3 regions of the Photobacterium sp. CCB-ST2H9 genome follow, and region 1 is predicted to be linked to each of the others. Evidence: predicted binding sites of a transcription regulator. Region 1 holds the regulator's gene; each other region holds the start of a gene.

Region 1 (3,256 bases):
GAAACAAAAAGGCCGTTTACAATGATTCATCATATCGTTCGCCCCCTTCGCCCCCGGCACGAAAAACAGCAATCACCGGTGCTTTCAGCCGAGGGTTTATCACTACAACTTGGCGGTAAAACGTTACTGGATCAGCTGAACATCAGTTTCCGCAGCGGAGAGTTAACAGCTTTACTCGGCCCGAATGGTGCCGGTAAAAGTACTTTACTCAAAGTGCTTTGCGGCGAAATTGGTGCCAAAGGTGATGTATACTATTTTGGTCAAAAGCACAGCGACTGGCAGCCATCCCTGCTGGCCAAACACTTGGGTGTACTTCCTCAGCACAGCAGCCTGTCTTTTGGTTTTACTGCGCAGGAGGTCGTTGAATTTGGCTGTATGCCACTTGGTTTGAAGCGCACAGATTGTCTCCGAATTACCCGGGAATGCATGACGGCTGTTGGGATCTGTCACCTGAGCCAGCGTCAGTACCCCACCCTCTCAGGCGGCGAGAAACAACGTGTTCATTTTGCCCGTGTACTGGCTCAGCTCAGCAATGCTAAAGACCAGTGCATTCTGATGCTGGACGAACCGACTTCAGCTTTAGATCTTGCCCACCAGCACAGTTGCCTGAAACTGGCAAAAGATATGGCCCGTAAAGGAGCCGCCGTCATCCTGGTCATTCATGACCTCAATCTTGCGGCTGAATACGCAGACAGACTGGTATTGCTGAATAAGGGGAAGATACAAGCAGACGGTGATGCCTGGCATACCCTGACCACCGAGAATATCAGCTCCGTTTATGGTTCCCCGGTGATCATCGAATCTCACCCCCGCGGGCACTTTCCGATCGTCCTTTCAGCCTGAACCTCCTGCAAGGGCATCGCGGAGCCGTTGCCCTTGCACAGCACTTACAATGTAAAGACTGAAACAACTTTCAAGTTGCCAGTATTCTTGAGCTGCATCAAGATTCCCCTCACATTTCAAGAGAAACGTTGCACTGTGCGTGAGTCCTTGTAGAATGTGAGCGCAAGCGATTAACCGATGAAATAAATAGCAATAGAAAGTCAGACTTCATATCGGTGTAAGGTATTGTTACCACTCGGCCTGAGCCACTCATTTCCCGCCGCTATCCTCGCAGAGAAGCGGCGTTTTAGCGTCTGGCAAATATGAAAAGACCCTGATCAGGGCCTGAAGACTAGAAGAACAATTATGGCAACCATTAAAGATGTTGCACGTATGGCAGGTGTATCTACTACCACAGTCTCACACGTGATCAACAAAACCCGCTTCGTAGCGGAAGCAACACAGAAAAAAGTGTTGGCGGCAGTTGAAGAATTGAACTACGCGCCAAGCGCCGTCGCGCGCAGCCTGAAATGTAATACAACCAGCACCATCGGCATGCTGGTGACAAAATCGACCAACCCATTCTTTGCCGAGTTGGTGCATGGCGTTGAAGAGTACTGCTATAAATCCGGTTATACGCTGATTTTATGCAACACCGAAGGTAATCTGGCCAAACAGAAGGATTACCTGCGCATGCTTTCTGAAAAGCGTGTGGATGGTCTGCTGGTGATGTGTTCTGATCTGGATGATCAACTGCTGGAACAGTTAGAGCGACAGCCTGATCTGCCCATGGTTATCATGGACTGGGGTCCTGCACGCCCAAAAACAGATAATATTCAGGATAATGCAGAACTTGGCGGTTATCTTGCCACTCGTCATTTTATTGACAATGGACACACTAAAATTGGTTGTCTTTCCGGCCAGAAAGATAAATCTACCTGCCGTGAGCGGCTGAAAGGTTTCCATAAAGCCATGAGCGAAGCTGGTCTGACGGTCAATGAAAACTGGATCATTGAAGGTGATTTCGAATGTGAATCTGCCGTAGATGCAGCCAATGCTTTTATTGCCATGAAAGAGCGTCCAACTGCTATTTTCTGCTTCAATGACATTATGGCAATGGCCTTAATCAGTACATTTGAACAAGCAGGGATCAATGTACCAAATGATATTTCAATTATTGGCTATGACAATATTGATCTGGCCCCGTACTTTTCACCGCCTCTGACAACAATCCACCAGCCAAAACGCCGTTTAGGCAAGACTGCGGTGGAAATTCTGATGGAACGCGTGAAAGATAAAAACCATGAATTTCAGACTTTTGAGATCAATCCTGAGCTCGTGGTTCGCCGTTCCGTCAAAAAAATAACACATCCATAAAAAACGATATTAACCTACATATATTGATAAACAGCCGATATAAACACCCATATCGGCTATGTTTATATGGAATATTACTACGCTACAGAGGAATTGATGGGATAATCAGTTAGTTTCTGTAAAATTTATACGATTTTTATTGCGAAGAGTATCACAATTTTTTGTGCGATCGATATCAAATTTGTCTTATTGATATATGATTAAACAGTCACGAACAAGGCAAACCATCTGAAAGGATGGGACGCAAAGCTTCCGGCCTAAAAGCAATGACTTAGTGATAAAGTTATTACTCATGGTAGCGGGGTTGCCGATGGATGAAGTGAAGTTTATGGGACACTTTTGTCATTCTTATGACAAAAGACTCATAATCTTATGCACAATTGAATCCTCGCTCCGTTGTTTGGTGACTTCTTTTGTTGAAATTTCTAACCGAGAAAAGAAGCATGGACAAACCACTACTGAAAGATTCAATTCGTTTATTTGAGAAATTTGGCCAGATTAAATCTCGCTCAATGTTTGGCGGTTTTGGCATTTTCGCAGGTGAAACGATGTTTGCTCTGGTTGTTAGCGACAAGCTGCATCTGCGCGCTAACGCGAAAAATGAAGAAACCTTTAAACAAGCTGGCCTCAAACCGTACGTTTATCAAAAACGCGGTTTTCCTGTCGTCACAAAACACTATGCCATTCCGGAAAACTGGTGGGAAACCCCAGAAGTCATTCTGGAGCACGCTGAAGTTTCTCTTAATGCAGCACAGGCTGACAAAGAGAAAAAAATGCAGGCTAGCCCTAACCGCATTAAAGATCTGCCAAATCTTCGCCTTGCCAATGAGCGTATGCTCAAGAAAGCAGGCATCAACTCTGTAGATCAGCTGTTTGAAGTTGGTGCTATCGGTGCTTTTCAGGCGCTGCAGGAATCTCATCACGAGTCATTGAGTCTGGATTTGCTTTGGGCGTTAGAAGGCGCAGTCAGTGGAAAACACTGGTCTGTGATTACCCCACAACGTCGAAATGAGCTCCTGTCCAAACTAGAAGTCAATTCTGGCGCTCATCACTAAGT
Region 2 (3,256 bases), 1.1 Mb from region 1:
TTCGTCGGTGTTGACGAAGACCGGCGACTGCAGTCACCAGTCTCAACGTTGTCTATATCAGCCCAGACGGTAGTTCGGAGCTTCTTTGGTAATGGTCACATCGTGAACGTGTGATTCCTGCATACCAGCGCCGGAAATACGTACGAATTCAGCCTTGGTGCGCAAGTCTTCAATGGTCGCAGAACCGGTCAGGCCCATGCTTGAACGCAGGCCGCCCATTTGCTGGTGCACGATTTCTTTCAGGTGGCCTTTATAAGCCACGCGGCCTTCAATCCCTTCAGGAACCAGCTTGTCTGCTGCATTGTCTGTCTGGAAGTAACGGTCAGAAGAACCTTTAGACATAGCACCCAGAGAGCCCATGCCACGGTAAGATTTATATGCACGACCCTGATACAGTTCCACTTCACCCGGTGCTTCTTCAGTACCGGCAAACATAGAACCCACCATCACGCAGGATGCACCGGCTGCAATCGCTTTACACATATCGCCCGAGAAACGGATACCACCGTCGGCAATCACAGGAATGTCATACTCATTAGCAACTGCGGCAGCATCAGCAATGGCTGTAATTTGCGGAACACCAACACCGGTAACAATACGTGTGGTACAGATTGAACCCGGGCCAATCCCGACTTTCACTGCACTGACACCCGCTTCAATCAGGGCACGGGCACCTTCAGCTGTCGCCACGTTACCGCCAACAATTGGCAGCTCAGGGAAAGCAGCACGGGTTTCACGGATACGCTGCAGTACACCTTCAGAATGACCGTGAGATGAGTCAATCAGCAGCACATCCACACCGGCTTCAACCAGCGCTTTCACACGCTCTTCGTTGCCTGCACCGGCACCCACCGCGGCACCAACTCGCAGACGGCCCTGCTCATCTTTACAGGCGTTTGGCTTACGCTCTGCTTTCTGGAAGTCTTTAGCCGTAATCATACCTTTCAGCTGGAACTTGCTGTTCACAACCAGTACTTTTTCGACGCGATGCGCTTGCATCACTGCTTCAACTTCTTCGCGGGAAGCCCCTTCCTTCACAGAAGCCAGACGCTCTTTCGGCGTCATCACGCTTTCGACTGTCTGAGTCAGATCGGTAACGAAGCGAACGTCACGGCCGGTGATAATCCCCACCAGCGCATGATTGTCATCAACCACAGGGTAACCGGCAAAGCCGTTTTCTTCGGTCAGACGCTTCACATCAGCAATGGTCTGGTAAGGTTTCACCGTTACCGGCTCCTGAACCACACCCGCTTCAAATTTCTTCACCATACGCACTTCACGTGCCTGTTGTTCGATTGACATATTCTTGTGAATAAAGCCAATCCCCCCTTCCTGGGCCAACGCAATCGCCAGACGGCCTTCAGTGACTGTATCCATAGAGGCAGACACCATCGGGATATTCAGCGAAATAGTTTTGGTCAGACGGGTGCGCAGATCCGCAGTGTTAGGAAGTACAGTCGAGTGTGCCGGAACCAGCAGGACATCATCAAAGGTCAAAGCTTCTTGTTTGATACGTAACATCGCAATATCTCACACCATGTAAGGTTTTAAAGAAGGGATAAAATATTGCGGACGAATTATACGTACCAAGCAAACGTTTGGCTAGAAAAAAATAAAAAAAATTAATTGACACTTTTAACTTGATACGTAATATATTCCGGTTTAAGTGACCAAGCTGCGGGCCGAAATTCCAGCCCCCATTGCGCCTGTCGGTTTTTCAGCCATCCTCCTGCGACATTCATTTGATACTACTATCAAATTCGGGCACCATCTGCTGCAACATCCATTTCCTGAATCACAGGTTACCTTGTCGTGAGTCTTTACAATACCGTTTCATCCCAGAATCAGCGTATCTTTACGGTTTCCAGCCTGAACGCCCAGGTCCGGCTGTTACTGGAAAATGAAATGGGTGTGGTCTGGCTGATCGGAGAATTATCCAACTTCTCTGCACCAGTTTCCGGACACTGGTATTTCACACTCAAAGACGCACGGGCCCAGGTGAAATGCGCCATGTTCCGGGGCAATAACCAGCGCGTAACTTTCCGCCCGGCCAACGGAAATCAGGTGCTGGTCAAGGCAAGGCTGTCATTGTACGAACCGCGTGGTGATTACCAGCTGATTATCGAAAGCATGCAGCCTGAAGGGGATGGCCGCCTGCAGCAGCAGTTCGAAAAACTGAAAATGCAGCTCGCTGGCGAAGGCCTGTTTGCTCAGACCTTAAAGAAAGCACTGCCGGAACAACCGAAACGCGTCGGCATCATCACCTCTAAAACCGGTGCTGCGTTGCATGACATTCTGAATGTCCTCAAACGCCGCGATCCCGGCTTGCCGGTCGTCATCTACCCGACGATGGTGCAGGGCGAAGGTGCCGCAATTTCCATTGCTCAGGCGATTGGCCGGGCGAATTCACGCCAGGAATGTGATGTCCTGATTGTTGGCCGGGGCGGCGGTTCACTGGAAGATCTCTGGGCCTTTAACGAAGAGATTGTTGCCCGAACCATCGCGGCCAGCCAGATCCCGATTATCAGTGCCGTAGGTCATGAGGTCGATGTCACCATCGCCGATTTTGTCGCGGACATGCGTGCTCCGACACCATCCGCTGCAGCCGAGCTGGTCAGCCGTGATCTCAGCGTACAAATGCAGAAAATCACGCAGCGGCAGCAGCATCTACGCCATGCAATGCGCCACTATCTGTCACAACGCCAAAGTCAGCTGGTACGCTGGCAGCACAGGCTCGACCGCCAGCATCCGCAAGTTCAGTTGAATCAGCAGAGCCAGCGTCTGGATGAACTGCGCAGCCGTCTTGAAAGAGCGATGCGCAAACAGATCTCTGACAGCCAGCAACACGTCCATCGCAATGAGTACAAACTGGCGCTTCACTCACCAGCTCAGCGACTGGAAAAACTGAGCTCTCAGCTTGCCACCCAGCAGCGCCGTTTGCAGGACGCGATGGATCGCCGGCTGGTCAATGCACGGCACCAGCTGGCAATGGCAACAGAAAAACTCGATGCCGTCAGTCCACTGGCAACCTTAGCACGCGGATACTCCATCACCCGGCATGAAAACGGCCAGGTCATCCGCAGCGCCGCTCAGGTCAAAACCGGAGACACCCTGCAAACGACACTGGCCGACGGAGAAATCCGCTCAACCGTGACGGATTAAGCCGCGTCTTCAACGAGCATACACGCGCTGATCAAACGCTGTGTATACGCCTGCTGCGGATGATCAAAGATCTGCTCAGGCGTCCCCTGCTCCA
Region 3 (3,256 bases), 1.0 Mb from region 1:
TACTGGGTAAACAGGTTAAAGTCAGTGTGGACAATGCAGATATTGTCCGGCATTGATCTGGGTACTGCCGGAACACTTCAGTATCCGGCGGAGAGACTGTCAGCCATCATCACGAATGCACGTTGATAGGGGCACAGGTCACGTTTTTACTGGCTTGATGCCTCGCTGTGCACCGTTAACTTTGTTATATTGCGGCTGACAATGACAACTTACATGGATAATGCAATGCAAAAATCTTCCCCAGTTCGTAAAGCGGTCATTCCTGTAGCCGGTTTAGGAACCAGGATGTTGCCTGCTACGAAGGCAATTCCGAAAGAAATGCTGCCAATTGTTGATAAGCCTTTGATTCAGTATGTCGTGAACGAGTGTGTCGCTGCAGGGATCAAAGAAATTGTGCTGGTCACACATTCTTCAAAAAATTCCATTGAAAACCACTTCGATACTTCATTCGAGCTGGAAGCAACATTGGAAAAACGCGTAAAGCGTCAGTTACTGGATGAAGTACAGAAAATCTGTCCGAGTGATGTGACGATTATGCATGTCCGCCAGGGACAGGCGAAAGGACTGGGTCACGCCGTACTCTGTGCTCGCCCTTTGGTGGGGAATGAGCCTTTTGCTGTTGTTCTGCCTGATGTGATTCTGGATGATGCGGCTAGCGATCTTCACAGTGAAAATATGGCTGCGATGGTGAGACTGTTTAATGAAACAGGAACCAGCCAGGTTATGGTTGAACCTGTGCCAATGTCAGACGTGTCTAGCTATGGTGTGGCCGATGTCAATGGCGAGCAGATTGCACCGGGAGATTCGGCTCCTATGTCGAAGGTGGTTGAAAAGCCAGCCCGTGATGAGGCCCCGTCTAATTTTGCGATTGTCGGCCGTTATATTTTGCCGGCAGAGATTTGGGAACTGTTATCGAAAACACCGGTTGGTGCTGGTGATGAGATCCAACTGACGGATGCAATTGCCATGCTGATGGAGAAGCAGCCTGTCCATGCATTTCATATGACTGGGAAAAGTCATGATTGCGGCAGCAAGCTGGGTTATATGCAGGCGTTTGTTGAATATGGACTGCGTCACCCGGACTTAGGTGAGGACTTTGCAGCGTATCTGAAAACTCTGGCAAAGTAGTTCACGAGATGACTCCGAAAAAGTAAAAGCGAGGCCTGGCCTCGCTTTTTTGATTTGATTAACAAGAAAATCTCTTCAACCTTCGTGGAACTGTTCGCAGGCAAGCAGGGTATTTTCAATCAGCGTCGCGACAGTCATCGGTCCGACACCGCCTGGAACCGGGGTGATGTGTTTAGCACGCTGGCGGGCAGCGTCATATTCAACATCACCGGCCAGAGTGCCGTTATCCAGACGGTTAATGCCCACATCAATGACCGTTGCGCCTTCTTTAATCCAGTCCCCCGGAATAAAGTTTGGCTTACCGACAGCAACAACAAGAATATCTGCCTGACGGACATGGTTTTCCAGATCCTGAGTAAAACGGTGGCAGGTTGTTGTGGTGGCACCCGCCAGAAGAAGCTCCAGTGTCATCGGACGGCCAACAATATTGGAAGCGCCGACGATTACTGCATGCTTTCCGCGAGCCTGGATATTGTAACGCTCCAGCAGGGTAATAATCCCTTTTGGGGTGCACGAACGCAGCTTCGGAATGCGCTGGCACAAACGGCCTACATTGTAAGGGTGAAAGCCATCGACATCCTTCTCCGGATTGATGTGCTCCAGAACCTTAGTGGAGTCAATTCCGGCCGGGAGTGGCAACTGCACCAGAATGCCATCAATTGAACTGTCGGCGTTCAATTCTTCAATCAGTGCCAGCAATGCATCTTCTGTGGTGTTGCTTGGCAGATCAAAAGAGCGGGAGACGAATCCGACTTCTTCACAGGCCTTGCGTTTGCTGCCGACATAAATTTGCGAGGCAGGATCCTGACCAACCAAAATGACAGCCAATCCGGGTGCGCGTAAACCTGCTTCAATGCGAGCTTTGACACGAGCAGCAACTTCCTGTCTGACTGTTTGTGAGATAAGTTTTCCATCAATGATTTGAGCGGCCATGGTATTCCTTCGTGCAGAACTAATGAGCGGCGAGTATTGTCGCAGAGACCAAGGGGAAAATCCATAGCGCAAACGTTTGCTTTTTGTGGCGGCAGAGATAATGCGAGATATCTTTGTTAAAGATCAATTCAGTAACAGCCGGTGATTCATACAGTGAATTTGAAGTGATATGTTCAGGAAAAATTTTGCGTATAAAAAAGCAGCCATTTCTGAAAGCCGTTGCCTTAACTTTAACCGCTTGATTCATTTAGTTAAGGAAAATCACCTTTACCCGTTGACCTTGATCTCAGGCAACGTATAATTCCCCTCCGTTAACGCTGCTGCTCAGCAGCGATTAAGCGCCCTTAGCTCAGTTGGATAGAGCACGTGCCTTCTAAGCATGTGGTCGCAGGTTCGAATCCTGCAGGGCGCGCCACTTCCACTTCCTTTTCTTCATCAGAACTCCGATTGTCATTCATCTTCCAGAATTCATCCGATTTGTTTTTGAAATGATCGATTGCTGAACTTGCTCAATTTTCCTGCACTGAATCGATGTTTGAATAAAAAAACGCGCTTTGACAGTAATTTTTTCACGTTTTCTCTTGAAAATGCGAAATCAGTCCCTATCTTGTCGAAAGGCTTGCGCTTGGTGTGGCCCGGACGCCTCGACGAATGGGGGTGGGGCCGTTATAATACCGCGCTTTAATTTCAGTCTTAGATGCGATGACCAGCTAAGACTGAAATGGAATGAACAGAATTCAGGCGTTATGGTGTTGAAGCCGTAACACGAAAGGATGCCAGCGTCAGCAGAGCTCTGACGGGCAAAATAACTCAGGCAACCTGAGTCAGTTTTGAGGTTTATGAAAATGCAAGTTACCGTTGAAACCACTGAAGGCCTAGAGCGCCAACTTACAATCACTGTACCTGCTGCAAATATTGAAGATGCAGTGACTGCGCAGCTGAAGCAAATTGCTAAAACTCGTCGTTTCGACGGTTTCCGCCCGGGTAAAGCACCACTGAAGATGGTTGCTCGTATGTTCGGCGCATCTGTTCGTCAGGATGTACTGGGTGAAGTGATGCAGCGTCACTACATCGAAGCGATTGTGAAAGAGAAAATCAATCCAGCTGGCGCACCAACTTTCACGCCAGTAGACATGGCCGAAGGTAAAGATCTGGTATTCAAGGCAACTTTTGAAGTTTTCCCTGAAATCGAACT

Evidence for each region. Region 1 encodes PurR, which represses purine synthesis genes. Its sites were predicted from a motif close to TNANGNAAACGTTTNCNTNA; they were not measured.
Region 2: guaB (IMP dehydrogenase) is a predicted target of PurR. The motif match lies at 1,587-1,606, and genes of this name have one in related genera.
Region 3: folD (bifunctional methylenetetrahydrofolate dehydrogenase/methenyltetrahydrofolate cyclohydrolase FolD) is a predicted target of PurR. The motif match lies at 2,126-2,145, and genes of this name have one in related genera.

The regions. Positions count from the first base shown of each region.
Region 1 covers NZ_CP100425.1:1,558,162-1,561,417, reverse strand. Annotated here, with positions in the region: gene L4174_RS07475 (iron ABC transporter permease) at 1-25, shown strand, start outside; gene L4174_RS07470 (heme ABC transporter ATP-binding protein) at 22-843, shown strand; gene purR (HTH-type transcriptional repressor PurR) at 1,189-2,199, shown strand; cyclic di-GMP riboswitch class I at 2,408-2,511, shown strand; gene L4174_RS07460 (TfoX/Sxy family DNA transformation protein) at 2,643-3,254, shown strand.
Region 2 covers NZ_CP100425.1:2,688,263-2,691,518, forward strand. Annotated here, with positions in the region: gene guaB (IMP dehydrogenase) at 58-1,521, opposite strand; gene xseA (exodeoxyribonuclease VII large subunit) at 1,813-3,162, shown strand; gene L4174_RS12455 (ABC transporter ATP-binding protein) at 3,159-3,256, opposite strand, start outside.
Region 3 covers NZ_CP100425.1:2,565,064-2,568,319, reverse strand. Annotated here, with positions in the region: gene rfaH (transcription/translation regulatory transformer protein RfaH) at 1-56, shown strand, start outside; gene galU (UTP--glucose-1-phosphate uridylyltransferase GalU) at 226-1,128, shown strand; gene folD (bifunctional methylenetetrahydrofolate dehydrogenase/methenyltetrahydrofolate cyclohydrolase FolD) at 1,204-2,061, opposite strand; tRNA gene L4174_RS11920 (tRNA-Arg) at 2,400-2,476, shown strand; gene tig (trigger factor) at 2,907-3,256, shown strand, end outside.